2 regions of the Geobacillus sp. C56-T2 genome follow, and region 2 is predicted to be linked to the other one. Evidence: a T-box and tRNA genes for the amino acid it is inferred to sense, from the RefSeq annotation. Region 2 holds a T-box; the other holds one or more tRNA genes.
The links. The T-box of region 2 lies ahead of tyrS (tyrosine--tRNA ligase). A T-box ahead of a tRNA ligase gene usually reads a tRNA of that ligase, here a tRNA-Tyr.
Positions count from the first base shown of each region.

Region 1: it encodes a tRNA-Tyr, which carries the amino acid that the T-box ahead of tyrS (tyrosine--tRNA ligase) is inferred to sense. The anticodon was not compared.

Region 1 is NZ_VJWB01000001.1:2,859,818-2,874,704, reverse strand. It holds rRNA gene GC56T2_RS14295 (23S ribosomal RNA) at 1-1,263, shown strand, start outside; tRNA gene GC56T2_RS14290 (tRNA-Asn) at 1,468-1,542, shown strand; tRNA gene GC56T2_RS14285 (tRNA-Ser) at 1,547-1,637, shown strand; tRNA gene GC56T2_RS14280 (tRNA-Glu) at 1,652-1,723, shown strand; tRNA gene GC56T2_RS14275 (tRNA-Val) at 1,732-1,807, shown strand; tRNA gene GC56T2_RS14270 (tRNA-Met) at 2,008-2,084, shown strand; tRNA gene GC56T2_RS14265 (tRNA-Asp) at 2,089-2,164, shown strand; tRNA gene GC56T2_RS14260 (tRNA-Phe) at 2,328-2,403, shown strand; tRNA gene GC56T2_RS14255 (tRNA-Thr) at 2,448-2,523, shown strand; tRNA gene GC56T2_RS14250 (tRNA-Tyr) at 2,529-2,613, shown strand; tRNA gene GC56T2_RS14245 (tRNA-Trp) at 2,623-2,696, shown strand; tRNA gene GC56T2_RS14240 (tRNA-His) at 2,708-2,780, shown strand; tRNA gene GC56T2_RS14235 (tRNA-Gln) at 2,796-2,870, shown strand; tRNA gene GC56T2_RS14230 (tRNA-Gly) at 2,876-2,947, shown strand; tRNA gene GC56T2_RS14225 (tRNA-Cys) at 2,957-3,030, shown strand; tRNA gene GC56T2_RS14220 (tRNA-Leu) at 3,091-3,175, shown strand; gene GC56T2_RS14210 (IS4-like element IS5377 family transposase) at 4,157-5,290, opposite strand; partial or broken gene GC56T2_RS14205 (IS701 family transposase) at 5,396-6,493, shown strand; partial or broken gene GC56T2_RS14200 (IS4-like element IS5377 family transposase) at 6,658-7,790, shown strand; partial or broken gene GC56T2_RS14190 (IS4 family transposase) at 8,214-9,113, opposite strand; partial or broken gene GC56T2_RS14185 (IS4 family transposase) at 9,228-9,713, opposite strand; gene GC56T2_RS14180 (GNAT family N-acetyltransferase) at 9,991-10,410, shown strand; partial or broken gene GC56T2_RS14175 (IS256 family transposase) at 10,523-11,412, shown strand; partial or broken gene GC56T2_RS14170 (nucleotidyltransferase family protein) at 11,601-11,867, shown strand; gene GC56T2_RS14165 (IS1634 family transposase) at 11,995-13,653, opposite strand; partial or broken gene GC56T2_RS14155 (nucleotidyltransferase family protein) at 13,753-14,076, shown strand; gene GC56T2_RS14150 (NUDIX hydrolase) at 14,690-14,887, shown strand, end outside.
Region 2 is NZ_VJWB01000001.1:2,740,596-2,755,482, reverse strand. It holds gene GC56T2_RS13715 (transglycosylase domain-containing protein) at 1-1,304, opposite strand, end outside; T-box leader at 1,491-1,788, shown strand; gene tyrS (tyrosine--tRNA ligase) at 1,841-3,100, shown strand; gene rpsD (30S ribosomal protein S4) at 3,147-3,749, opposite strand; gene GC56T2_RS13690 (sensor domain-containing diguanylate cyclase) at 4,076-5,908, shown strand; gene GC56T2_RS13685 (GAF domain-containing protein) at 5,969-6,445, opposite strand; gene hisJ (histidinol-phosphatase HisJ) at 6,463-7,302, opposite strand; gene ezrA (septation ring formation regulator EzrA) at 7,492-9,195, shown strand; gene GC56T2_RS13670 (hypothetical protein) at 9,482-9,706, shown strand; gene GC56T2_RS13665 (cysteine desulfurase family protein) at 9,706-10,869, shown strand; gene thiI (tRNA uracil 4-sulfurtransferase ThiI) at 10,859-12,064, shown strand; gene GC56T2_RS13655 (alpha/beta-type small acid-soluble spore protein) at 12,145-12,351, shown strand; gene mbcS (acyl-CoA synthetase MbcS) at 12,491-14,086, shown strand; gene GC56T2_RS13645 (NAD kinase) at 14,397-14,887, opposite strand, start outside.

The DNA.
Region 1 (14,887 bases), 120 kb from region 2:
GGCGAGGAGAGAATCCTAAGGCGCGCGGGAGAACTCTCGTTAAGGAACTCGGCAAAATGACCCCGTAACTTCGGGAGAAGGGGTGCTCTTTCGGGTGAAGAGCCTGGAAGAGCCGCAGTGAAAAGGCCCAAGCGACTGTTTATCAAAAACACAGGTCTCTGCGAAGCCGAAAGGCGACGTATAGGGGCTGACACCTGCCCGGTGCTGGAAGGTTAAGGGGAGCGCTTAGCGGAAGCGAAGGTGCGAACCGAAGCCCCAGTAAACGGCGGCCGTAACTATAACGGTCCTAAGGTAGCGAAATTCCTTGTCGGGTAAGTTCCGACCCGCACGAAAGGTGTAACGACTTGGGCGCTGTCTCAACGAGAGACCCGGTGAAATTATACTACCTGTGAAGATGCAGGTTCCCCGCGACAGGACGGAAAGACCCCGTGGAGCTTTACTGCAGCCTGATATGGAATTTTGGTATCGCTTGTACAGGATAGGTGGGAGCCTAAGAAGCCGGAGCGCCAGCTTCGGTGGAGGCGACGGTGGGATACCACCCTGGCGGTATTGAAATTCTAACCCGCACCCCTTAGCGGGGTGGGAGACAGTGTCAGGTGGGCAGTTTGACTGGGGCGGTCGCCTCCCAAAAGGTAACGGAGGCGCCCAAAGGTTCCCTCAGAATGGTTGGAAATCATTCGGAGAGTGCAAAGGCACAAGGGAGCTTGACTGCGAGACGGACAGGTCGAGCAGGGACGAAAGTCGGGCTTAGTGATCCGGTGGTTCCGCATGGAAGGGCCATCGCTCAACGGATAAAAGCTACCCCGGGGATAACAGGCTGATCTCCCCCAAGAGTCCACATCGACGGGGAGGTTTGGCACCTCGATGTCGGCTCATCGCATCCTGGGGCTGTAGTCGGTCCCAAGGGTTGGGCTGTTCGCCCATTAAAGCGGTACGCGAGCTGGGTTCAGAACGTCGTGAGACAGTTCGGTCCCTATCCGTCGCGGGCGTAGGAAATTTGCGAGGAGCTGTCCTTAGTACGAGAGGACCGGGATGGACGCACCGCTGGTGTACCAGTTGTCCCGCCAGGGGCACCGCTGGGTAGCTATGTGCGGACGGGATAAGCGCTGAAAGCATCTAAGCGTGAAGCCCCCCCTCAAGATGAGATTTCCCATCGCGTTAGGCGAGTAAGATCCCTCGAAGATGACGAGGTCGATAGGTCCGAGGTGGAAGCGTGGCGACACGTGGAGCTGACGGATACTAATCGATCGAGGGCTTAACCTAGAAAAGCGCAGGCGAGCCGGAGCTAGACAGTACGAAGCGCGGCTTCTTCCGACGGTTATCTAGTTTTGAAGGAATGAAAAAGGCCTTGACAGCTCATCACGAATCATTATAATAATAAATGTCTAAAGCGATATCTCTCAGTAATGGCTCAGCGATGGGCAGTTACGTGATCAAATCACACTTTGATAAGGATATTATTATGATTCCGCAGTAGCTCAGTGGTAGAGCAATCGGCTGTTAACCGATTGGTCGCAGGTTCGAATCCTGCCTGCGGAGCCATCGTGGAGAGCTGTCCGAGTGGTCGAAGGAGCACGATTGGAAATCGTGTAGGCGTGAATAGCGCCTCAAGGGTTCGAATCCCTTGCTCTCCGCCATTATCCATCAGCATGGCCCGTTGGTCAAGTGGTTAAGACACCGCCCTTTCACGGCGGTAACACGGGTTCGAATCCCGTACGGGTCACTTTTCGTGGAGGATTAGCTCAGCTGGGAGAGCACTTGCCTTACAAGCAAGGGGTCGGCGGTTCGATCCCGTCATCCTCCACCACTTTCAAACATACAAAACAAAGTTCATCGCCTTATTGAAATTCTATCGTCGCGGGGTGGAGCAACGAGCATTTGCTTCATCGAATACGCTGCGAGTTGCCTCGACGCATCGAACATCTTTGAATCAGCTGGTAGAGGAAGAGGCAACAGACATTTAAACGAAGCTCAGTGCATGGTCGGAACAAATTTATCTTTTATCATCGCGGGGTGGAGCAGTCCGGTAGCTCGTCGGGCTCATAACCCGAAGGTCGCAGGTTCAAATCCTGCCCCCGCAACCAATAAGGTCCCGTAGTGTAGTGGTTAACATGCCTGCCTGTCACGCAGGAGATCGCGGGTTCGAGTCCCGTCGGGACCGCCATCTTTAATTAGGTAAAGTAAGGATAAGGCAGCTCAGTCGGTAGAGACGAGCATCAGCATCATCGAGTTGGCTGCGAGTTGCCTCGACGCATCGATCATCTTTGAATCAGCTGGTAGAGGAAGAGGCACAGAGCAATCAATGAGCGAGTTAAAAAATAACATACGGCTCGGTAGCTCAGTCGGTAGAGCAAAGGACTGAAAATCCTTGTGTCGGCGGTTCGATTCCGTCCCGAGCCACCATGAAATATTAAGAATGAGCCTGTTCATTTTTTGATCCGTATTATGCCGACTTAGCTCAATTGGTAGAGCAACTGAATCGTAATCAGTAGGTTGCGGGTTCAAGTCCTGCAGTCGGCACCATTCTTGGAGGGGTAGCGAAGTGGCTAAACGCGGCGGACTGTAAATCCGCTCCCTTTGGGTTCGGCGGTTCGAATCCGTCCCCCTCCACCATTTAAATAAAGGGGCATAGTTTAATGGTAGAACAGAGGTCTCCAAAACCTCCGGTGTGGGTTCGATTCCTACTGCCCCTGCCACTCTTATCATGGCGACTATGGCGAAGTGGTTAACGCACCAGATTGTGGCTCTGGCATGCGTGGGTTCGATTCCCACTAGTCGCCCTTGAAAAATGGCATTGGGGTATAGCCAAGCGGTAAGGCAACGGACTTTGACTCCGTGATGCGTTGGTTCGAATCCAGCTACCCCAGCCAATGTTGCGGAAGTAGTTCAGCGGTAGAACACCACCTTGCCAAGGTGGGGGTCGCGGGTTCGAGTCCCGTCTTCCGCTTTTGACTAGGGCGGCATAGCCAAGTGGTAAGGCAGAGGTCTGCAAAACCTTTACCCCCGGTTCGAATCCGGGTGCCGCCTCCATCTAATGAATAAAATTTTATTGACAAACAAAAGTTAAGAAGATATAATGGTAGATGTCGCGCCGATGTGGCGGAACTGGCAGACGCGCACGACTCAAAATCGTGTGGGGTAGCCCCCCGTGTGGGTTCGACTCCCACCATCGGCATCGAAAATAGGAGAAAGGCTTTAGGCACAAGGGGTTCACGTAAGTGGAATCCCTTGTTTTTTATTTACCGAATACGATTCGAGAGAAGAAAATCGTGTTCGGATATTGATTTTAAATGAACAAATGTAATTATGAAGAAACTGAAACCCCTTAAACTGAAACCCTTTAATGGGTTAACCGTATATAAAATTTGAAATGTTTGTTATAATATACAAATGGGGGGTGTTGAAATTGAAGAATAAAAATATAGGTTTTGTTTTTGTGTCACTCGGTTTCGTTTTCTTGATGTTGTCATTAACTCTTACCTTGCCTACCCCTATATGGAGTGTATTGCTTGGTATAAGTATAATTTCAAACATTACAGGAACTGCAATTTTAATGCGTTTTATAAAAAATTCTCAAAAAAGTATAAGAAATTTTTAAAGTGACTTTCTTTGTATGGTCGCTTTTATTTACTATAGATGAGCAAATTTTCTAACTCACACTTCGCACCCTCTCGACAAAAATCGAGAGGATTTTTTATCTTCCTGTCGAATAAAACCTTGAAACACAAGGAAAGCAAAGGAGTTTGCCCATCATGGACGTTCGAATTCGGGCCATTTATGGTGGTTGTTGGTTGAAACGTTTATTTCAATAGTCAATATTTAAAGATAGTCAAGGCTAACCGGTTTCGTCCTAGCGACTATCGCCTTCCTAGAAAGCCGGTGAGAAACCGCTGTCACACCCCGATCGGCGGCATTTTCATTCAGAAGAGAAAGCGGATTCTGCAAGGTTTTTCTAATTGAGAAATGAGCGGAATCAGTCGTTTTTGCACTAAATCACCAGTCTCCTAGAAGGACGAAACCAAAAGAAAAAGCGACGCTCCAAAGAGAAGCGCCACACGCAAGTAATCCCAAACGGAAACCCGACCTTTGGGAAGGGCTTCTGTATAAAACATATTATCATCTCCCGACATGTATCTGTAGATGACACGAGTGTTGATTATCCAAAATTATACATACGCCTTCCATAAATTTGGGCATACTCAAACAAAGCAGCGGCCATCCCGGATTTCCAATCGAGAGGAAGCTGCCCAGAGAAAAAACGGCGAACGAACGAAATGAAGGAAAGAGAGACGTTCGTCTGTTTTTTGGTTTGATCATACAGCCATCGCAGCAACACATACGCGATGAACGCCGCAAACAGTTGGTTGTATACCGCATTTTCCGTCGTGCCAAACAAGGTCGGGACATTCAGATATTGCTTCACCCAACGGAAAAAGACCTCAACAGTCCAACGTTGTTGGTACATGTCGGCAATGGTTTCCGCAGACGCATGGAAGAGGTTCGTCACGACCCGAATGTCGCGGCCATTCGCATCTCGAAAGATCACCACCCGGTGACGCTTGGTGGAGCGGCATTGTTTCGTCCCCAACTGGCACGTGAAGTCGGCTTGAACCGATGAGGATGTGCTGGAAAGGCGTTTCAAGCTTTTTTTCTGATGAAGTTCGATGTTGTCCTTCATCCGAATGACAAAGAGCTGATGCTGCTCCACAAATCGATCGAGGCGTTCGATTTTGAAATACGCCCGGTCTTCCACCAGCACTTGTTGAGCGTTCGTCAACTGTTCTCCCACCGGGCCATCATGACGCAGTCCGATGGTTTCCACCACGTCTGCCGGCAACGAGGATTCCGGCGAATACGCGACGTGCAGCTTCACTCCGGCGCGTTCGCCGTGATACGGCGCCCATGGCAGGCGGTTTTTCCCGACCGTGACGGTCGTCGAATCCACCACCCGAAGCGGTTTGGGAAACCGAAGCGAACGGCGGGTTTGGCGGTTGCACTTGGAAATGATCAACGCCAACAAGCGTTTCATGATGTCATAGGGAACTTCTTTCGCTTTCTTGGATACAGTCGAATAATGGAATCGCGGCAATCCATACAGAGGCCCCACATCGGCTCCGTGGCGAAAGCTTTTCCATTGATGCATGGCGGCCAGCAGGAAGAAGTGAATCAACTCGCGCAACGTAAAGGTTCGAGACGAATCACGATACCCAACCGCTTCGGCAATCAGTTGAATCTCTTCATCCGAAACAAGTTTTTGCATCAAATTCGGGAGTGTGGTATGCTTGTTCATAGAGAGCACCTCCTGGGTTTGTTTGTGTCGCTACTCACATTCTACAGGAAAGGTGCTCTTTTTTCTATACCCTTTGGATTTTATTGGATAATCAACACGCCTGATCTCGTTCATCTTGTCGACGCCTTGACGACCAAGGGATTTTCGGGGACATTGACGGATGTCCGGTACTGGAGTTTTCACCCGAATCATCGAACAACACTGAGCCACTTTTTCACGAAAAGCCCTTGGAACGAGGAAAAACTGCTTGAGAAGCTGCAAGAATGGATCCTTCGCCAGATCGAACGTCTAGCCAAACGGGAGAATCAACCCCTTTTTGTTTCGATTGATGATACCATTTGCCAAAAAACAAAGCCTTCGTCACGGGCCGCCCACGCCATTCAAGGGTGTGATTGGCACTACTCGCACAAAGATCATCAATCCGTCTGGGGGCATTCGCTTGTTTGGCTGATGGTGCATACCTTCACACAAGCGTTTCCGTTCGCGTTTCGTCTCTATGATAAGGCGGCGGGAAGAAGCAAAATCGACCTAGCGATCGAGATGCTTTCCTCGCTCAAGGGGAAACGGGCTCAGCCGGTGTATGTGCTCATGGATTCGTGGTATCCGTCCCAAGCGCTCATCGAAGCCTGCCTGAAACAAGGATTCCATGTCATCGCCATGCTCAAGACGAACCGGATTCTCTATCCGAAAGGCATCGCCATCCAAGCGAAGAAGTTCGCCCATTATATCGAGCCCAACGACACCCGCCTCGTCACGGTGGGGAAGGAGCGTTACCGCGTGTATCGCTACGAGGGAGCGATCCATGGTCTCGATGACGCGGTGGTGCTGCTGGCTTGGAAGGCGGATGAACCGATGACGCCAGATCATCTCCATGTCGTCTTGAGCACCGACCGGGAGCTAGGCGATGAAGAGATCTTGCGTTACTATGCCCAGCGCTGGACGATCGAATGCTTTTTCCGGCAGGCCAAAGACCAGCTGAAGCTCGATGGATACCGTGTTCGTCACATTCGGGCGGTGAAACGGTATTGGGCCGTGGTGCTGTTCGCCTGCGTATACAGCATCGCGGAATCTCAACAAGACCTCTCTTCCGGCCTGGAGCTTCTTCGGTCTCGGAAAGGGCACAGCGTCGTCGAGTTCATCTATGACGCCGCAAAACAAGATATTCCCATTGATGTGATTAAAAAACAGCTCCATGTCGCCTAAGGGGGACCCTGTTTGTCTCTTAGGGAATGGAAATTACTGTAATGAAAAATGCTCATCTACACAGGCGTGTTGATTATCCAATAAAATCCAAAGGGTATAGAAAAAAGAGCACCTTTCCTGTAGAATGTGAGTAGCGACACAAACAAACCCAGGAGGTGCTCTCTATGAACAAGCATACCACACTCCCGAATTTGATGCAAAAACTTGTTTCGGATGAAGAGATTCAACTGATTGCCGAAGCGGTTGGGTATCGTGATTCGTCTCGAACCTTTACGTTGCGCGAGTTGATTCACTTCTTCCTGCTGGCCGCCATGCATCAATGGAAAAGCTTTCGCCACGGAGCCGATGTGGGGCCTCTGTATGGATTGCCGCGATTCCATTATTCGACTGTATCCAAGAAAGCGAAAGAAGTTCCCTATGACATCATGAAACGCTTGTTGGCGTTGATCATTTCCAAGTGCAACCGCCAAACCCGCCGTTCGCTTCGGTTTCCCAAACCGCTTCGGGTGGTGGATTCGACGACCGTCACGGTCGGGAAAAACCGCCTGCCATGGGCGCCGTATCACGGCGAACGCGCCGGAGTGAAGCTGCACGTCGCGTATTCGCCGGAATCCTCGTTGCCGGCAGACGTGGTGGAAACCATCGGACTGCGTCATGATGGCCCGGTGGGAGAACAGTTGACGAACGCTCAACAAGTGCTGGTGGAAGACCGGGCGTATTTCAAAATCGAACGCCTCGATCGATTTGTGGAGCAGCATCAGCTCTTTGTCATTCGGATGAAGGACAACATCGAACTTCATCAGAAAAAAGCTTGAAACGCCTTTCCAGCACATCCTCATCGGTTCAAGCCGACTTCACGTGCCAGTTGGGGACGAAACAATGCCGCTCCACCAAGCGTCACCGGGTGGTGATCTTTCGAGATGCGAATGGCCGCGACATTCGGGTCGTGACGAACCTCTTCCATGCGTCTGCGGAAACCATTGCCGACATGTACCAACAACGTTGGACTGTTGAGGTCTTTTTCCGTTGGGTGAAGCAATATCTGAATGTCCCGACCTTGGTTGGCACGACGGAAAATGCGGTATACAATCAGCTGTTTGCGGCGTTCATCGCGTATGTGTTGCTGCGATGGCTGTATGATCAAACCAAAAAACAGACGAACGTCTCTCTTTCCTTCATTTCGTTCGTTCGCCGTTTTTTCTCTGGGCAGCTTCCTCTCGATTGGAAATCCGGGATGGCCGCTGCTTTGTTTGAGTATGCCCAAATTTATGGAAGGCGTATGTATAATTTTGGATAATCAACACTCGTGGAACGAGATGCTTGATGACCGGCTTCGAGAAATAAAGCGCCAATCCCAGCGTCATGAAAAACTTGTGGATTCCTTGATGATGTGCTAATCTATTCATGAGACATGAACCTCCTTGTGGGTAGTTGGTAGCACATCTATTCTAACCAAGGAATCGGGTTCATGTCTCCTTTTTTGTTTAGTTGTCAATTTATGTTAGTAAATTTGCTCATCTACAGTAAATATTTAAACTTTCGACAATATGTTTAAGGAAAGGGGCTGACCCCATAGCCATCAAGTGAAGCCTTGGAGCGAGTAGCTCCAAGGCTTCACTCTTCATCTTTGGAGGCTGTGACCGTGAGAATATGAAAAGATAGGCATGCCAAATACACCTTCCCTATAGAAGGTTTTTTTATGGTATGAGACGGGAATTCCTTACGACAACGGCATGATGACCAAACTCTCGATCATGTCTAAAGCGCTCTTTTTTGTATAACGCCTTGATTTTTTTCCGTGTTGAGCGATCATGTCACACAGTTTGAAAAGGAGTTGGGCAGCTAGCACCTCGGAACACCATAAGGCTTGAAATCAATCCATCCCCCACTCCTTGATCATACTCATCGCCTTCTATTCGCTCAATTCCTTTTTCTGTTTTCGATAGAGCCATTCTCGCATGGCAAACATGACCGTAGAGCTGATCAATAAGGCAATCAACGTTCCATACAAGTGGCACTGAAAGCGAGCCCCTTTCATCGGTTTGAATCGATGAATGTGAAACAGGGATTTCCATGTTTTAAATATCACCTCAATTTGCCAGCGAAGAGAATACAGCGTATGAATGTCATGCAAGGAGGTATAAATCGCTGGAATATTGGTGATATATACATATATTGGGTGGGGACGTCGCGTCACGTACGCGGCCCCTTTTTGTTTGGCCTTCTGTTTCCATTGTTCTTCCTTCTGTTGTTCCTGTTTTTCGGTCAGCCGATACACAATGAGTCGCGGTTGATGAACTTTCTTTCCACTGACATACACATCTTCCAGTTCTATGGTTTCTCCGGGTTGCAGCATCGCAAGGAAATCCTCTGGTTCCCATTTTCGAAATTGATCCCCTTCTTTTTGGTAAATCCCTACATTGTGTTTGAGCCGCGAAATGTAAAAGGCTCCGGCATCATGAATCGCTTGCAATCCCTCAAGAGAAAAATAGCCCAAGTCTTTCAAACAAAGGTCTCCTTCTTGAATGGTCGATCGAAGGGACGCTCCGTAGGCGGCGTCATGATGACGAGCATCCCCAACGTCCACATGGAGAAACTTCCCTTCTAGAGGGCTGGTGATTTAGTGCAAAATGCTGCTGAGTTCCACCTATTTCTCAATTAGAGAAACTGCAAAGAATCAGTTTTCTTTTCTGAATGAAAATGCCTCCAATTGGTGTGTGACAGCGGTTTTTCACCGGCCTTCTAGACATTCATATTCTAACTGAATTTTCACCCCAGGCCCCGCACATCCCTTGTAAATCCCTTGGATCTCAGGAGGCAGTTGAAACGACGTGGAATCGAGAATGCGAATCCGGCGAAACAGCGAATGTCTTTGACACACGTGACGGGCCTCCTGCGTCTGATGAATCAGCAGTTTTTCGAACACCGCTTTGAGGAAACTCACTGCTTTTTCGTTAAACCGTTGATTGAGCCCTTCCGCACTCAGAGAGGTGTTTTGCTTGAGAGCTAGAGCACTGCAGAGCTGCACCAATGATTTTTGACCGCCTTCTTCCTGGAGAAATGTGCAAAGTGCCACGAAATCATGGGCGCGCAACTTCCCCTTTCGTTGAATAAATCGATGATCTCGGGCCATCTGTTCCAGCTCATCACACGATAACACGCTTCGTAATCCCTCTAAAAAACAATGCCATTCCTCTTGGAGAGATAAGGACGTCTTCAAAAAAACCCCCTTTCTAAGACATGATGAAGTCCTCAAAAGGATGGTCAAATGAGGCATAGATTTATTCTTGTTTTCTTAACTTGATGGCTATGGAGGGATCCCCTGTTTGTCTCTTAAGGTGTGGAAATTACTGTAATGAAAAATGTTCATCTACAGTAATGTTGTTGATTTTCTTGTTTGACTAACAGACAGTAATGTTCAAAAAAGGATTTTTTCAACCACTTGCATAATATATAAAAGTAGTTTGCTAATCTAACGACTCGGTAGGGGGAGTATTATGGACATAAAAATACATAGTGATTTTTCTAATGCAAATCTTGATGAAATGAGAGAAGTTTATTGTTCTGTCGGTTGGACAAAGCATACAAACGAGATTATTAAGCAGGTTTTTGAAGCAAGTAATGTTATAGCATTGGCTACTGTAAATGGTCGAATTATTGGATTTGGAAGAGGGATTTCAGATGGTGTTTTTAATGCTGCAATCTATGATGTTGTGGTCCATCGAGATTTTCAAAAGCAAGGGATAGCTAAAAAAATTATGGAGTTTTTATTGGATAAACTAAGTAATGTTTCTTGTGTGCATTTAATCTCAACAACTGGAAATGAAGAATTTTATCGGAAACTAGGATTAAAAAGGGTTAAAACAGGAATGGCAAGGTATTTAAATCATGAGCTAAGTGACGAGTATTTAGAGTAAGAAATAAATTCTCTTGTTGAGATTACGTTTAATTCTTGTAGAACATTAAATATTATTGTCTATTTTTGGAGGTACGTATGGGAAGAGTCAAAACATTACTTGATAAAAATTATCGAACTGGCTGGAAGAAGCCATCATCAAGATGTATCAAAGCGGCATGAGTACACGGGAAATTGGCAAGTTTATTGAACGAATTTTAGGAAATGCGTATTCTCCCACGACGATCAGTCATATCACGGATGTCGTAAAGGAAGACATTGAGAAATGGCACACTCGTCCTCTACAAAAGGGTTATTCGGTCTTATATTTGGATGGTTTATACGTAAAACTTCGCCGCGATACGGTAGAGAAAGAAGTCATTTATGTGGTGTTAGGAGTCAATGAAGAAGGATATCGCGAAATTCTTGATTTCTTTGTGGGAGGACAAGAAAGTACCTATGGATGGCAGGAAATTCTCCAAAACCTTTACAAAAGAGGCGTCAAGGAAGTGCTTTTAGGGGTATTCGATGGACTACCGGGTCTAGAAGAAGCCTGTCAGGCGGTGTATCCGAAAGCCGATGTACAGCGTTGTGTCGTTCACAAAGTCCGTAACACCCTCAGCCGTGTTCGGAAAAAAGACCAATTCGAAATGGCAGAGAACCTCAAGCTGATTTATCGCGCGCCGAATAAGGAGATGGCATTACAGATGTTTCGACAGTTTGAATCGAAATGGTCGAGCAAGTATCCGAGAGAAGTTCAATCTTGGGCCAATGAGTTGGATGTCCTCCTAACATTTATGGATGCAGTATTCGAAGTGTGATTTACACGACGAATGCCATCGAACGAACGATCAAGGAAATTCGGAAACGTCTCAAGCCGATGAACCGTTTGAGCAGTGTAGAAGCCGCGGAAAAAGTCGTGTATTTAACCATTCAAGATTTTAATGAGAAGTGGGCAGGGAGAAAGTTACGAGGATTTGCCGAAGCGCATGAAGCTCTTCAACGAATGTTTGAAGAACGTTAAATTTAACCAAATAATGTAAATATAAAACCAATAAGATCAGGGGATTCTCCCTTTTCACACAATAAGCTGAATATTCAGTCTATTGTGCAAGGGAAACTAATCCCATATCCATTCCAAATCTATTTCAGAGATACCCTATCTTGCATTACACAAAATTCTTGACATTACCAATTGGAGGAAATTAACTGATGATTATCAAAAATGATAAAGATATCATTCAACTGATTAAAGAAGACGAGTGGATGATGGATATATTAAGAGCAGTAAAATCATTAAATTTACCTGATTGGTGGGTCTGTGCTGGATTTGTTCGTTCGAAAATATGGGATATGTTACATGGCTTTAAAGAAAGAACACCTATTCCAGATATTGACGTTATTTATTTTGATGATACCAATATGGACGAATTAGAAGAAAAGAAGTTCGAAATTAGGTTGAGAAATATCCTTCCTAACTCACATTTCGCACCCTAACAAGGTCAAAACAAAGGATTTTTTATTTAGTTTTTCAGAATAACTTTTTGACCAACACAACGAGCGATGGCTATCCTTTTTTTACCATCGCTGGTCGTTCCGTATGACGTTACACGTAAATGCTCTCATCCAGCCCCAACCCCTGCAGAATCCTTCGTTGTTCAGGGGTGAGGGAGCGATCCAGTGAGCGTTGGATGCGCCCATCCGGCAGCTCCAGGAGGACGACGTTCACATATTGAAACAGCTGAAAAATCGCCTGTCCCGTCGGCCGGGTCAGCTTGCGGCCTCCAGGACCCTTCAACGGGTGTTCTGGAGTAATAAACTGACGCACTCGGCGCTGAAAAACGCGGTAAATCGCCAAGGCCAACAGAAACAAATAGCCTAATACTGCGACCCGTTCTGGTTTTTTGACGTAAATCTCATCCGTGAAAAACGGATCTTTCAAAAAAGCGAAGTTCATTTCCACCGAGATCTGCCCTTTATATAGCTTCAAGATCTCTTGGGCATCCATTTGTTGGCCCTTCCATTCCTCCGGAACGGTCGTGACGAGGACAAACCGGGACGCTTTCCGTCTTGCCTGTTCCCACGCGTTTTGGTCGAATTCGACGTCAAGGCGCAAGAGATACCGCGTCTCCATCTCGGGTTCCACCCCTTTTTTCGGCCGTCCGCGCCGTTTTTTCGGGCGTACGATCTCTTCGACCGCGGCCTTGACCTGATGAAACCGTGGGCGAAGGGACATCTTGAGGGACGCCAAGGCTTGTTCAGCGTCTTCCCGGCACGAGAAAGGGTGGCGCTCCCAATGGGCTTGTTCCTCGCGAAGAAGCTCCGCTTCTTTGGTTCGTTCTTTTTCGAGCGTCTTTCCTTTTCGCTGGTCGAGCGCACTCGATTCGACGACGATCAGCCGAACGGGGTGGCCTTCATAGGTGGAGGATGTTTCCCATACCCGGTACGTGGCGCCGTTTCTCTCCGCCAGCGTAAAGGGTTCGCTCCACGGGATGTGAGGCGAATCGGCCTCCGCTAATGCCCGTTTCACGATCCGAAGCGACGAAGGGCCTCGGGTGATCAAAAAGGCGTTGGCCGCTTTGGTTTGCGCCAGAGTGTCTTTTGTCATCGCGGCGGAATCGGCCACGTAAATCCATTCGTCTTCCATCTTGGCTTGTTTGAGCTGTTCGTGGACACGGGACAGCACCTCCGGATTCCACGTTTTGTCAGGCAGGTTGCCGTCGTGCACATCGCCGTAAAACGGGATGCCGTCCTCGTTGCCGACCAGTCCGAAACCGATCTGTTTTTGCCAACGATGATGGCGGTTATAGCCATGTGTGATTTGTAAGGCCTCTAACGAGGCCGATTCATACGCGCCGTAAACGGTCTTGTCCGTCGTATCGGCGTGAAAGGCTCGGAGGGAAAGGCCTTCTTTGCGATAAATGTGAATCAAGCAAGTGCTGATCACCTTGTGAATATCGGCCTCATACAAGCGGTCGAGATGACGAGCCAAGGCATCGTCGTTCAACCAGGAAGGATGGAGACCGGGACGGATGAGTTTCTCTAGATCGATCTCCTGAGCCCATCGTTCCACGTGAACGAGGGCTTGCCGGCCGTCAAACATATTGTAGATGATGGCCTGAACGGCATCGCTGACTCGAGTCTGGCACTGTGGATCAACGGGAACGAGATGGTCAATCAATTGGGGCAGGCCCAGTTTCTTGAATAGGGCACTTATTATATTCAAATAATCATTACGATAGACCTTTTTGACTTGAACGTTCATGAGAGAAAAACTCCTTCACTTTCCTTGTGTGTCAAGGATTCATTCGACATCGGAACGAAAAAATCCTCCCGATTTTCGTCGAGAGGGTGCGAAATGTGAGTTCCTAACATTCCTTGGTCAGTGAAAAATGAGGCAAGAATGCATATTGTTAATAATATTTCTCCTTATTCATCTTCCGTAGATGCTATATCAAAGTTTCCAGAAACAGCAACATCTTTAGGTGTAAAATTAGATGAAAAGAATGACATCATCTTGGTTTCTCCTTGGGGAGTAGATGATGTGATTAACTTGGAAGTAAAACCGACACCCTATTTTAAAGAATCAAAAGAGTTATCAAAGATTTACGAAGAACGGATAACGAAAAAGAACTGGAAAAATATTTGGTATAAGGTTAAAGTTTTTCATATTGAAAATTCTTATTAAACTCCCATAGCAGAACAGAATTTTTCCTTAATCTGTGGTGCCGCGAAGCGATGCATGGTTGGCGAACGGGGCAGTTTAGTTTAAAAGAATGTAAAATTTTCCTTTTTAAGGTATAAAATGGTTCATCACCGAAAGATGTACTTGACTTTTAGGAACAAACATGATATTATCCCTCCCGGTTGAACAAAAATAACAAAAAATGGCAATAAATCTTTTTGACGTTTTTATCATGAAAAACGTTTTTTGTCAAGTACATTTTGTGGTGAAGAGCCTATAAAATGAAAAATGACATGTAAAATGACGTGCGAATGGATATTCATTTTGGCCCTTCATTTTTTACTTTTATAACTGTAGATGAGCAAATTCGCTAACATAAATTAACAACTAAACAAAAAAAGGAGACATGACAAAAAACAGCTCCATGTCGCCTAAGGGGTCCCCTGTTTGTCTCTTAGGGAATGGAAATTACTGTAATGAAAAATGCTCATCTACAGTAAATATGAAGAAGAACTACGTATTAATGGGAATAAAATAAAAGTTCCGAATGAAGGGTATTTTGGAAATTTAGCCTTTATCCTGTATAAGTATTCTAAAGATAGGGAGGTGTCTACACATGATTCGAGTTCAAGTATCTTGCATAGCTCTTTTAAATGATAAGATTGTCATGATAAAAAAAAAGGATAAAACTTCGGCAGTACATGGCTATTTTATTCCTCCGGGTGGTCATGTAGAATTACATGAGACTCTAGAACAAGCTTGTAAGAGAGAAATGTTTGAGGAAACTGGTTTAATAGTCGATGATTTAGAATTA
Region 2 (14,887 bases):
GCATGGTTCAGCTGTTCGCGCTTATAGTCGCGCCCGCCGACAAAGCTGAGGATTTTGCCGGTTTTGTTTTCGATGAGCATCGCCCCGACTTCCACAGGCTGGCGATGGGCGATCGTTTTGCCTGTTTGTTTGTCTTTCGCGTAATAGACGTTGTCGTTTCCATAGTATGGATAGCGGGCGGCGACGCGCTGCATTTGCTCATACAGGTCCTTGTCGATCGTCGTGTAAATTCGGTATCCGCCTTGGCGCAGCGCTTTCTCGGCTTCACCGACGTAGCGCCGGAACAGAGAAGGATTTCGCTTCAGTTTGGCCGGTTGGTGGCCGTCGCGCTTAGCGAGCACCTCCGCTAAAATGTCTTTGGCTCGCCGCTCAATTTCCATGGTCAAAAACGGATACTGCTCGAACGGCGAGGGCTTCGGAGCGGCGAAATGCTTGGCGACGTCGTATGCCAGCGCCTCGTTGTACTGCTCCTCGGAAATGTAGCCGGCGCGTTTCATCCGGTAGAGCACGGTTTTCATCCGCCGCAGCCCGGCCGAAATGTCCGGTTTGACGCTGCCGTCTGGCGCAAACGGCGTATAGACGAACGGATTTTGCGGCAAGCCGGCCAAAAAGGCGGCTTGGGCGAGGTTGAGGTCTTTGGCGTTAACGCCAAACACTCCTTGCGCGGCGGCCTGAATGCCGGCGATGTTCCGGCCCGAGGAACTGCGGCCGAACGGCACGACGTTCAAATACGCCTCTAAAATTTGTTGTTTGGAAAAAAACGTTTCCAATCGCAGCGCCAAGAGCATTTCTTTCGCTTTGCGCTCAAACGACACTTCACTGGTGAGCAGCTGGTTTTTGACGAGCTGCTGCGTGAGCGTGCTGCCGCCGCTTTTGATCGGCGAGTTGGTCAGCTCCTGGAACATGGCGCGGATGACCGCTTTCGGAACGACCCCGTGATGCTCGTAAAAATGTTCATCCTCGGTAGCGATGATGGCTTGCACAACATACGGGGAGACATCAGACAGCGGCACCGCCTCGCGGTCGAGATCCGATCGGAAGCGCCCTAAATAGACCCCATTGGCAAAATACATATGGCTCGTCTCCTCGTAGCTGGAAATCGCGCTGTGCATGCTCTCGCGTGAAGGGGCGTCCATATCTTTGACCAAAAACGCGAAATAGCCCGCGCCCGCGCCGACAGCAAAGCAGGCGAGACAAAGCAGGGCGACGAGCAACGCGAAGACGGTGTTCCAAACGAGGCGGTAAGTACGTGAAAAATAATGCCACGTTTTTTCCAAAGAAAGTGGAAACGGCTGGTGTTTCATGACGGCCCCCCTATCTTGGCCAATCGGTGTTTCTATAAGTATACCATACCGCTGGCGGCTGTTGTGGAATTTTGCCGTTTTTTCGCTGCTGAAGACGAAAAAGGACGCAAATTTTGGTCGGGGCGTTGCGTGCACCTAGTTGACATGGAGCGCCGCATATGGTAAAAGAAAGTATATCTTCATCATGACAAAGCCATGACGGGAACAAGTAGCGGCTGTCTCCCTGGTGCAGAGAGCTGGCGGGCGGTGCGAGCCAGCCCAAAGGCAGGCGTGAATTACCTCCCTGAGCAGCGATGGCGAACGGTTTCGTTTTTTGCGGTCGGGTCAAATGAGGATCGGCTCCGTTTTGCGACGGAGCTGGCGCGGAGGACCACGCCGCTGGCGGCCTAGTAGCCATTGGCCGGCATGCGCCGTTACCGAAATGAGCGAGAAAGCCTATGGCTTTCTAAGTAGGGTGGTACCGCGATGAACACTCGCCCCTTCATACAGGGCGGGTGTTTTCTTTATGTAGAACATTCCATAGAGAGGTGAAGGACATGGATTTGCTTGCAGAATTGCAATGGCGCGGGCTCGTCAACCAAACGACGGACGAAGACGGGCTCCGAGCGCTGCTGAACGAGGAAAAAGTGACGCTTTATTGCGGGTTTGACCCAACAGCCGACAGCTTGCACATCGGCAACTTGGCCGCCATTTTGACGCTGCGCCGTTTCCAACAGGCAGGCCATCAACCGATTGCGCTAGTCGGCGGGGCCACTGGATTGATCGGCGATCCGAGCGGGAAAAAAAGCGAGCGCACGCTCAATGCCAAAGAGACGGTCGAAGCGTGGAGCGCCCGCATCAAAGGGCAGTTGGAACGGTTGTTGGACTTTACGGCTGTCCACAACCCGGCGAAAATCAAAAACAATTACGACTGGATCGGGCCGCTGGATGTGATCTCGTTTTTGCGCGATGTCGGCAAGCATTTCAGCGTCAATTACATGCTGGCGAAAGAGTCAGTGCAGTCGCGCATCGAGACGGGCATTTCCTTTACCGAGTTCAGCTACATGATGCTGCAGGCGTATGACTTTCTGAAGTTGTACGAGACGGAAGGCTGCCGTCTGCAAATCGGCGGGAGCGACCAGTGGGGCAACATTACGGCCGGGCTTGAACTCATTCGCAAAACAAACAGCGAGGCGAAAGCGTTCGGCTTGACGATCCCGCTTGTGACGAAGGCGGACGGCACAAAATTCGGCAAAACGGAAAGCGGCACGATTTGGCTCGATCCCGAGAAAACGTCGCCGTACGAGTTTTACCAGTTTTGGATCAACACCGACGACCGCGATGTCATCCGTTACTTGAAATATTTTACGTTCCTGTCAAAAGAGGAAATCGAGGCGCTTGAGCAAGAGCTGCGCGAGGCGCCGGAGAAGCGGGCGGCGCAAAAGGCGCTTGCCGAGGAAGTGACAAAGCTCGTGCACGGCGAAGAGGCGCTCAGGCAAGCAATCCGCATTTCTGAAGCGCTCTTTAGCGGCGACATCGCCAAGTTGACCGCGGCGGAAATTGAACAAGGCTTCAAAGATGTGCCGTCATTCGTTCATGAAGGAGCCGACGTTCCGCTTGTCGAGCTGCTTGTCGCCGCCGGTATTTCGCCGTCGAAACGGCAGGCGCGCGAAGATATCCAAAACGGCGCCATTTATGTGAACGGGGAGCGCATCCAAGACGTGGGCGCCGTCCTGACCGCCGAGCACCGCTTGGAAGGGCGGTTTACCGTCATCCGCCGCGGAAAGAAAAAGTATTATTTGATTCGCTACGCCTAAACAAAAAGATCCGAAATGCCGATGCATTTCGGATCTTTTTTGCGCCTTAACGCGAGTAGAACTCAACGATGAGCGCTTCGTTGATTTCCGCCGGCAGTTCGGAGCGCTCCGGCAGGCGGGTATACGTGCCTTCCATTTTTTCCGGATTGAACGTCAAGTAATCCGGAATGTAATTGCTCGCTTCGATCGCTTCTTTAATCACTTGCAAGTTGCGCGATTTTTCGCGGACGGCGATCGTTTGCCCCGGTTTGACGCGGTACGACGGGATGTTGACGCGGCTGCCGTCAACCAAAATGTGGCCGTGCGTCACGAGCTGGCGGGCTTGGCGGCGCGTGCGGGCCAACCCTAAGCGGTAGACGAGGTTGTCCAAACGCGACTCGAGCAAAATCATGAAGTTTTCGCCGTGTTTGCCCGGCATTTTGCCCGCTTCATCGAACGTTTTGCGGAACTGGCGCTCGTTCACGCCGTACATATGGCGCAGCTTTTGCTTTTCTTGCAGCTGCAAGCCATATTCCGACAATTTCCGCCGTTGGCCAGGGCCGTGTTGACCCGGCGGATACGGGCGTTTTTGCAATTCTTTCCCCGTGCCGCTCAACGAGATGCCAAGGCGGCGGGAAATTTTCCATGTTGGTCCGGTATAACGAGCCATGCACTGCTCCTCCTTATGCTTTTATTCCCGTAAAATAAAAGCAGATGTGCGCCAACAATTATGGCCATTTTGTTTTCATGCATCCTCGCTCTCGCAGCTAAGAGTTACGCGATGCACCTCGACGGGAAGCCGAGGAACAAAATGGTCCATAAAGGTGAGCACAAAGGCTGCTATATTTTACACAAAGGCTATTATATGATTTTTTGCACACAAAGTCAACATTTTGTTTTCCCTTTTTCCGGTTTCTATGATATAATAAAAGATGCAATTTTTAGAAAAAATTTCGCTTATATCTATTGACAATGCCAATTTAGGTGGAAAAGATGATGAGCATGGAAGAGATGAAGCGATATGAATCATTTAAACAAAAATTTTTCCACTGGTTTTTGGCGTTTCCTGACGACGAACCGTTTCTGGCGGCGGCCGACGAGCTGCTCGCGCTGTTGAAAGAGGAGATGGGGCTCGAGCAAGCCGTTTTTTATTTGTTCGATCCGGAGCGGGCGGCGTTTTATCCGGAAGCGTCCACCGGCGGGGTGATGGGAGCGGGGGCGGTGGCAGCTGACGGAGCGCGGGAGATCGCTTTGCTCGATGGCGGCTCGCATGAGAAAGCTAGGCTCTTTTTTTCGCTTCCGGACGGAACGCCGGCGTTGCTCGAGCTGACGTACCGCAAAGACCGCGCCATCGACCAACCGCTGCTCCAGGCGGTGCGGGCCGATTTTGCTGATTTGTTCGGCAAACTCGCCGCCATGCTTCAAGGGGCGGGCGAAGAAAAGCGGTACGGGCAGCTGCATCGGTTTGCGGCGAAAATCCACTCCTCCATGCGCATTGATGACGTGCTCGAGGAAATTATCCGCACGCTGCAAAACGTCTACCCATCCTTTACATACTATCTTCTCTTGTCGCACGACAACCACCTGAGCGATCATTTGCCGATCAAAGCGCTCGCTTTGGATGAAGGCGAAGGACAAACCGCGGCGTTGCGGGCGTTTTTGACCGGCCAAGTGCAGTGCGACGAGCTGGAAACGCCGCGCCGTTCCGTGTTGTATGCGCCGATCAAAGGGGTTCAGGCCGTGTATGGGGTCATCCAAATTATCGCGCCGTATGCGGCCCCGTTTCCGCAGCGGGAGGTTCGTTTTATTTCCTTGCTTGCCGGAACGGCGGGCAGCGCGCTCGAGAACGCCAAATTGTACGAGCAGTCGCGTCGGCTCGTGGCCGACTTGCAGCTCATTAACGACACGATGCGCCAGCTGAACGCCCGCACGCGCCTGCACGAAGGCATTGAGTACATGGTGTCGCAAATTCGCCAGTCGTTTGGCGCCGATGAAGTCGGTTTTTTCTTGTTCGCGAACGGCCAGCGGGAGCTGTTGCCGGGAAGCACGCCGTTTTTTTATGAAGAGCGGTCGGCAATGTACGTCAAATGGGTGGAAGAGCGGCGCCGAGATGGACAAGATATTTTGTTTGCCGGTGATGCATGGGCGTCTTCCCTTACGCCGTTCCGCTCGATCATGGCCGCGCCGATGCAGCAAAACAAGGAAACGAAAGGCGTTTGCATCGCGTTAGCCCGCGAGCCGTACCGATTTACGTTTGAGATGTTCAAGCTGCTCGAGTCGCTCGTGCAGCATTCGACATTGGCGTTTATGAACGCCATTTTGCGCGAGGAACTGGAAAAGCTCGTCGTCACCGATTATTTGACGAAGCTGTATACACGCCGCTATTTGGACGAGACGATTCAAAAGTCGATGGAAACGGACGGTTCGGGGGCTTTTTTGCTGATTGATATCGACAATTTTAAGCAAATCAATGACTTGTACGGCCATCAAATCGGTGATGAGGTGTTGATCCGCGTGGCTGAGACGGTTCGGACTAGCGTTCGTGAAAGCGATGTGGCTGCGCGCTGGGGTGGCGAGGAGTTGGCGGTGTATTTGCCGAATGTCCATCTCGTCGATGCCGTGGCTGCGGCTCGCCGCATCACGGAAAAAGTAAGGCAACATACGGCTCCCGCGGTGACGGTGTCATGCGGCGTTTCTTGGTGGGGGCGGCGCTTTGGCGACAATGCGAAACAGCTGTTCAAACAGGCGGACAAGGCCCTCTACCGGGCGAAAGAGATGGGGAAAAACTGCATTTTCGTTTATGACGGCCGTCGCTTGTATAAAGCGTAAAAAAAGGAATCCGAGCGGATTCCTTCTTTGTGTCCGCCGCTCGCGTTCGCCCGCTTGGCGTCAAGCGGAGACGAGCGCCGCGGCAAACTGCTCCAAATAGCGGCGATCGACGTCATCAAAGCGGTTTTTGATCGGGCTGTCAATGTCTAAGACGCCGACGACGCGGCCGTCCTTGATGAGCGGCACGACGATTTCCGACTGGGACGCCGCGTCGCAGGCGATATGGCCAGGGAATTGGTGCACGTCGGGGACGACGACCGTCCGCCGCTCAGCCGCGGCCGTGCCGCATACCCCTTTGCCGAACGGGATGCGCACGCACGCCGGAAGCCCTTGGAACGGTCCGAGCACCAGTTCGTCGCCGTCTGCCAAATAAAACCCGACCCAGTTGATCTGCTCAAGAAACTGGTTGAGCAAGGCAGCGGCGTTCGCCAAGTTGGCGATGAGATTCGGCTCCCCGGCGATGAGCGCCTTCAACTGTTCGATCACAAGCGTATAGTTTTCTTCACGGGTGCCGTTGTAAGCCATGCGATGAAACATAAGGCTGCCTCCTTTTTTCATTTTGGCTCATTGTATGACGGCGCGCCGCCGTTGTCAACGAAAAGCGCTTCGCGGTCCATGGCGTCTCGCCCTTGGTGAAGGTCGGCGGCGCAATGGGCGTCCGAACCGTAGACGATCGGGATGCCTCGTCGCTGCGCTTCGGCCATGATTTGGATGGGCGGATACGGTTCTAAACAAAGCGGTTTGGCCAAACCGGCCCCGTTGCCATCCAGTTCGCCGCCGAACCGCTCGATGTCATCGAGAATCGCCACCATCCATTCCGTCATCGGCTCGGGGCATGGAAAGCGGCGTTGGAATTTGCGGACGAGCGTCATATGCCCGATTCGTTTCGGTTTGTAGCGGCCGAGCTCGGCGCGGATCGATTGGCGCACGGTTTCGTAGTACGCGCGATGGACGCGCTCTACCGAACCGAACAGGCGGATGATGTGGGCGAACATGTCCGCGCTGTAATCAATGCATACATACTGTCCGCGGCAAGGCAAAAAATGGACCGATAAAATGCTGTCATCGAGCAGAGGACCGACTTCATCCAGCATTCGAGCGGTCTCCTCTTCGAAACCGGGGATGAAGTCGACCTCGAGCCCCACGCGAATTGTAATGTCGTTTCGATAGCGCGCCTTGATGTCAGAGACTGCGGCCAAATAGCGCTCCAGCTCCCGGCTGTTCATCGCGCTGTCCCGCTCCGGCGTCGGATCGATAAACCGCTCCGGCAGCGGGGCATGCTCCGTAAATGAGATGTCGGTATAGCCGAGCGCAATCGCCCGCTCCACGTACCGTTCCAGTGGGTCGCTGCTTCCGTGTGGGCAAAACGGCGTATGAATATGTCCGTCGCGCATGGCGGGTTCCCCCTTTCCTTCTTCACGCATCATCGCAAAAAAATTGAAGATTCCTGTAAAAAAAATAAAAATTTTGGTCAAAAAATGTCGTTAACATGGTATCATAAAAACATTGAAAAAGATATAGTCTTCCTGTTTTCGGCTCGTTTGTCTGATGTGAGTAGGTTGAATGCAAGGGGGCATCAACGAATGGAAATAGCCTGGATTGTTCTGCTCCTCAGCGCGGGGGCAATCATATATAATCAGTGGCAGCGGAAGCGAATGTACCGGGAAATCGACCGTCTGGAGGAATGGAAAATCAGCTTGATGAACCGGCCGGTGCCGGACGAGCTGGCGAAAGTCAAACAGCTGAACATGACCGGGGAGACAGAGCGGCTGTTTGAACGGTGGCGCCAGCAATGGGACGACATCGTGGCGGTCAAGCTGCCCGATGTGGAGGAAAAGCTGTTTGATGCGGAGCAGTTGTTGGATCGATACCGCTACCGGCGGGCCGCCCGGCTGCTCGAACAGATTGAGGACGATTTGCGCCGCCTCGAGGGGGAAGTGCACGGGATCATCCATGAAGTCAACGAACTGATTGGCAGCGAAGAGCAAAGCCGCGTGGAAATCGAAGAGCTGCGCGCGCTCCATCGCGAGGCGAAAAAAAACTTGCTCGCCTACCGTTATACGTTTGGGGCGGCGGCCGATCCGCTTGACGCCCGTTTGACGGAGGCGGAGCGGCAATTTCAGCGGTTTGCCGAGTTGACCGAAGCCGGCAACTATTTGGCGGCGCGCGATGTCGTTCTTGCCCTGAAGGAAGAGCTCAGCCGCCTTTCCGTCATGATGGAAGACGTCCCGGCGCTGCTTGGCGAATGTCAAACATCCCTTCCAGCTCAGCTGGCCGAGCTCGCTGACGGCTATCGCGAGATGGAGCAAAGCGGGTACATTCTTGACCATTTGCAGATGGAGCGCACGCTGCAAGAAAAGAGGGAGAAAATCGATCAATGCCTAGCGATGATCGGCGAACTGCGCGTCGAGGAAGCGAAGGAAGCGGTCAGCGAACTGAAGGAGGAGCTTGAGGCGCTGTACGACTCGTTGGAAAACGAAGTGCTCGCTCATCAATACGTCCAAACCGAGATGCCGCGCATCGGCGGCATGATTGCGGAGCTGGTCGCCGAAGCGAAAGAAACCGAGGCCGAAGCGCTGTTCGTCCAGCAAAGCTATCACTTGTCGCCAAGCGATCTTGACAAATACCGGAGCATCGAAAAACAATTGCATCAGCTACAAAAGCGATTCGTTCTTCTTGAAGGGCGGGCCGCCGAGGCGAAAACGGCGTATTCGCTCCTGAAAGAAGAGCTCGATCAGCTTGTCGGGCAAATGAGCATGATGAAAGAAGAGCACGAGCAGTTCCGGACGATGCTGCAGACGCTGCGCAAAGATGAATTGATCGCGCGCGAAAAGCTTGACGACATGAGAAAAAAACTGGCGGAGGCGCTCCGTCTCGTACAAAAAAGCCGGCTCCCCGGGCTGCCTGAGCCGTACTCGCTGGAATTGGCCGAAGCCAAACGGCGCTTGCAGACCGTCGCTGCTCGCCTCGATGAAAAGCCGTTGGATATGGCGGCCGTCGATCGGGCGATCGAAGAGGCGAAGACGGCGGTCGGACAGCTGTATGAACGGACGATCGGGATGATTGAGCAGGCGACGCTCGCCGAACGGACGATTCAATACGGCAATCGTTACCGCCGCCGCTATCCGTCCGTGCGAAAAAAATTGGAGGAAGCGGAATCGCTGTTCCGGCATTACGAGTACGAAGAAGCGTTGCGCCAAGCGGTGGCGGCTGTGGAGGACGTCGAACCGGGGGCGTTTGACCGGGTGCAGCGCCTCTGGCAGGAGGACAGCGGCCGCGAATCGTAAAGAAAAACCCGATAAATGTCGGTTTCGGCCGATATTTATCGGGTTTTTGGCGAATAATGTAAATGGGCATTTCCGCCTTCTGGAAGGCTGTGGCAAAGGGCTTGATTCCGAACGGGGGCAAACGGCGGGTGGAAACGGTTGATTCGGCCACAGAGGGCGCCGCACGAAGGGCAGGAACGGTCAGCGGCGAGGGAAACGTGCCATCATCCCGAACCGGTCTTTGGCTGCACGAACGACAAAATGACGCGATCGCGGAACGGCGTCTTCTCATCTCGAGCTTGCCGGAATGTTCGTTCCGATCATGTTTTCCGCTTGCGTCTGCCTGCTTTTGAGGCACCCCGGGGCGCTGGCGCATCCGGGCGGCGACCATGTGTTCCGCTTGCGCCCGTCCGCTTTTGAGCTTGACGGGAAAACGCTCGCCCCGACGGCGTATGGATGTTTTTCGTTGCCGTTTTCGCCCCGCTTTTATATGATGATAGATGGATCGATGACGAGCGGAGGATGGACATGATGATTTATCTGGATAACAGCGCGACGACCAAGCCGTTTCCGGAAGTGGTCGATGCGTTCGCTACGGTCGCCTCTCACTATTTCGCCAATCCGTCTTCGCTTCACGGGCTGGGCATGAAGGCAGAACGGCTGCTTAGGCAGGCGCGCGAACAGATCGCCGCCATGCTCGATGTCAAACCGGGTGAAATCGTGTTTACGTCCGGCGGAACGGAGGCGAACAACTTCGCCATTAAAGGGGTGGCGTGGCAATACCGGCGGCGCGGCCGGCATATCATTACGACCGAAATCGAGCATCCGTCCGTTGCCGAGCCGTGCCGGCAGCTTGAGGAGCTCGGATTTGAAGTGACCTACTTGCCGGTCGGACCTGATGGACGAGTGTCAGCCGAACAAGTCGCGCGCGCCCTGCGCGATGACACGATCCTCGTGTCGGTCATGCACGTCAACAACGAAGTCGGCGCGGTGCAGCCGATTGAGGAAATTGGAGCCGTGCTCGCCCGCCACCCGAAAACGCTGTTTCATGTCGATCGGGTGCAAGGCATCGGCAAAGTTCCTCTTGATGTGAAACGGTGCGGCATCGATTTGTTTACAGTCTCAGCCCATAAGTTTCATGGGTTGCGCGGCGCCGGCCTTCTTTACGTCCGCGACGGCGTCCGCCTGACGCCGCTGATCGCAGGCGGCGGGCAAGAGCGGCAGCTTCGGTCCGGGACGGAAAACGTCGCCGCCATCGTGGCGATGGCGAAGGCGCTCCGTCTGGCCTTGGAACGGTATGAACGAGACATCGGCCGGCTGAGGGAGTTAAAAGCCGAATGGCTGCAGGCGCTCGCCGCGATTCCAGGCCTTTCGATCAACACGCCGGAGCGCGGTTCGGCGCCCCATATTATCAACTTTTCGCTGCCAAGCGGCATCAAGCCGGAAGTGTTCGTTCATGAGCTCGAAAAAAGCGAGATTTACGTTTCCACAACATCCGCCTGCTCCTCGAAAAGACGGGCGCCGAGCAAAACGCTGCTGGCGATGGGCGTTGGCGAAGGCCGGGCGGAGCGCGGCATCCGCATCAGTTTGTCTTTTGACAACAGACGTGAAGAGATCAAACCGGCTGTCGCGGCGATTCAACAGGCGATCAAAACGTTAAGCGAGGTAACGGGATCACATGGAGATGAAGTATGACCGCATTTTAATCCGTTATGGGGAAATGACGACAAAAGGAAAAAACCGCAACCTTTTCGTGCGGCGGCTTAGACAAAACATCGCCCGCAAGCTGCGGGCATTTCCGCGCATCGACATTGAATACATGCGCGACCGAATGTACATCTTATTAAACGGTGAGCCGCACGAACCGATCATCGCCAAGCTGAAAACGGTGTTTGGCATCCATTCATTCAGCTTAGCCATGAAGTGTGAAAACGATCTTGAAGCCGTGAAAGAAACGGCGCTCGCCGCCATCCGGCAGCTTCCGTATCAAGGGAAAACGTTTAAAGTAAGCGCCCGCCGCGTCAACAAACAGTTTCCCTATCGGAGCGAAGAGCTCAACCATGAGGTGGGCGCCCATATTTTGCGGCAGACGGACGGGCTGACGGTCAACGTGCGCGAACCGGATATCGATGTGCGCATCGAAGTGCGCCAGGACGGCACGTATGTGACCTGTCATGACATTTTCGGGGCTGGCGGCCTGCCGGTCGGAACGAGCGGCAAGGCGATGCTCATGCTCTCGGGCGGCATTGACAGCCCGGTCGCTGGCTATTTGGCGATGAAGCGGGGGCTGGAGATCGAAGCTGTTCACTTTTTCAGCCCCCCGTTTACAAGCGAGCGGGCCAAGCAAAAAGTCATCGACTTAGTGAAGCAGCTGACCGTTTACGGGGGAAGAATCAAGCTTCACATCGTTCCGTTCACCGAAGTGCAACAAGCCATCTATCAAGGAATGCCGAATGAGTATTCACTGATCTCCACCCGAAGGGCGATGCTGAAGATTACAGACGCGCTCCGCCGCCGCCATCGGGCGTTGGCGATCGTCACGGGCGAAAGCCTTGGCCAAGTCGCCAGCCAGACGCTGGAAAGCATGTATGTCATTAACGACGTCACGAATACGCCGGTGCTGCGGCCGCTCGTTTCAATGGATAAAATGGAAATCATTGAAATGGCTAAGCAAATCGGCACGCATGACATCTCGATTCTTCCTTATGAGGACTGCTGCACCATTTTTACGCCACGGGCGCCAAAAACAAAGCCGAAGAAAGAAAAAGTGCTTCATTACGAGAGCCAGCTCGATCTTGCGCCGCTGCTCGAAAAAGCGGTCAACGACACGGAAACGATCGTCCTCGATGAGCAGGACGGGCAAGCTGACGAGTTTGCCGATCTCTTTTGAATCTCAAAATTTACCAAAACCAACGTTGCATACATCCATCTGTTTTCACACACTCTATAGGTGCAAGGAGGTGAAAACAGATGGCACGCAACAACAACACGAATCAATTGCTTGTTCCAGGCGCGCAGCAAGCGCTTGAGCAAATGAAATATGAAATCGCCCAAGAATTTGGCGTCAACTTAGGCGCTGACACGACATCGCGCGCGAACGGTTCGGTCGGTGGCGAGATTACGAAACGTCTCGTCGCGATGGCGCAACAACAATTGGGCGGTGCACGCCAATTCTAATTTCATCACCATGGCTTGGGCGGCGGGGAGTTTCCCCGCCGTTTCTTTTGTCAAAAAATGATTCAAAATAGACCGACTATTTTGTATAATAAAAAGTGCCATCCATAGAAATGAAACCGGAGAAAGGGGAGAGGGACGAATGAAGAGGGAAGAGCTGATCGCCCCCGAGCGCTACAACTTGACGTCGGAAGTCGAGCGGCACGCGGCTTTTCATCCAACCCGCATCGCGTTAAAATGGGAGAGCGAACAAGGCGAGACAAAAGAGATTACATACGGCCGCCTGATGGCGCGCGCCAACCAAATTGGAAACGTTTTCTTATCGCGTGGGCTGCAAAAAGGAGACAAAGTGCTCATCATGGTGCCCCGTCTCATTGAAGCCTATGAAGTGTACTTAGGGGCGCTGAAAGCGGGACTTGTCGTCATCCCGAGCTCGGAGATGCTGCGGACGAAAGATCTGGAATACCGACTCACCCATAGCGAGGCCAAAGCGGTCGTCGCCTACGCGCCGTATCTTGACGAGTTTGCGCCGATCGCAGGCATTGACCGCCTCACCAAGTTCGTCATCGGAAACGAGGGTCAAGACGGGTGGATCTCGCTGGAAACCGCCATGGCGAACGAGAGCGAGACGCTTGAGGCGGCAGACACCGCGCGCGATGACATGGCGTTTTTGTCCTACACCTCTGGCACGACCGGCAATCCGAAAGGGGTTGTCCATTGCCACGGCTGGGCGTACGCTCACTTGCGGACAGCGGCCAAAAATTGGCTCTGCATTGAGGAAGGCGACCTTGTTTGGGCGACGGCCGGACCGGGGTGGCAAAAATGGATTTGGAGCCCGTTTTTATCGGTGCTCGGCTCGGGGGCGACCGGGTTCGTCTATTACGGCCGTTTTGAGCCGGAAAAATATTTGCAGCTACTAGAAAAATACAACATCAATGTGCTGTGCTGCACGCCGACCGAGTACCGCCTCATGGCGAAAGTGCCGGATATCGGCCGCTACCGTTTGCCGCATCTGCACAGCGCCGTATCGGCCGGCGAGCCGCTCAATCGCGAAGTGATCGACACGTTCGCCAAGCATTTTGGCGTCCACGTGCGCGACGGCTATGGGCAGACGGAAAACACGCTGCTTGTCGGCGTCATGAAGGGGATGGACATCAAACCGGGATCGATGGGGAAACCAACGCCGGGCAATCTTGTCGAGATCATTGACGAAAACGGCGAACCGTGCCCTGTGGGCGTCGTCGGGGATATCGCCGTCCATGTCGACACGCCGGCGCTGTTTAAGTATTACTACAAAGACCCGGAGCGGACGGCGATGCAGTTCCGCGGCGACTATTACATCACCGGCGACAAAGCGCGCAAAGACGAGGATGGCTACTTCTGGTTTGAAGGCCGCGGCGATGACATCATCATCAGCTCCGGCTATACGATCGGCCCGTTTGAGGTTGAAGACGCGCTCGTCAAGCATCCGGCGGTGAAAGAATGCGCCGTCGTCGCCAGCCCGGATGAAGTGCGCGGCCATGTCGTCAAAGCGTTCGTCGTTCTCCGCGACGGGGTCGACAAAAACGATCCATCGCTCATTCCGGCATTGCAGGAGCATGTCAAACAATTGACCGCTCCGTACAAATACCCGCGCAAAATCGAGTTCGTCGACGACTTGCCGAAAACAGCGTCCGGGAAAATTCGCCGCGTTGAGCTGCGCGAGCGGGAAGCGCGCTTGGCCGGCCGGTCATCGTAAGCGCGGGATATGGAAACGCGAGGGCAATGAAAGGCCGCAAAACAGCCCGCCTCCTTAACGTGAACCAGCCTGAAGGCCACCCGTTTCGGGAGGGGGCGAGCCGTTCATAAAACGAAAGAGGGGTGTCCCGAAAGGATCGGGATCCCCTCTTTCGTTGCTCTATATACGTGCTGACTGCTTCTGTCGCACGATCGGTTGTGCCGATCTTGAAGGCAGACAGCCTTTTGGGTCAGCCCCTCTTCCATCCATACGCACCCAATACTCCCGCACCCCTTGTCGTCTCCCGAAGAAAGGCGGCCTTGGGCGCCGTTTATAAAAAGACGCGTTTCACCTTATCCCAGAATGAATTGTCTTTCAGCCGCACCGTTTTGACGACGCGATCGCTCAGGCGGATGTCGATTCGTTCGATATGCTGGATGCTGAGCGCCTCGTTGTCGAGGCCGATGATCGGAAAATGGCTTGCTTCTTCCGACATTTTTAGCGTCAGCTTCCGCGCTCCACTTAAAATGAACGGCGAGCCGAGCGTTCGGTAGCGGTTGCTGTTAAGGGAAGCGAGCTCGCTCACTTGGAAGCACGGCAAAAGCGGATCGACGACCGCCCCGTGCACCGATTTATTGTAGCCGGTGCTGCCGGTCGGCGTGGAGACGATCAAGCCGTCGCCGCGGAACGTTTCAAAATGAAGGTCGTCAATAAAGACATCGACCGCCATCGTTTTTATGATTTGCGAGCGAATCGAGCATTCGTTTAAACAAAAGAACGAGGTCGTGCCATCGATCGTCACTTCAATAATCGGATAGCGCC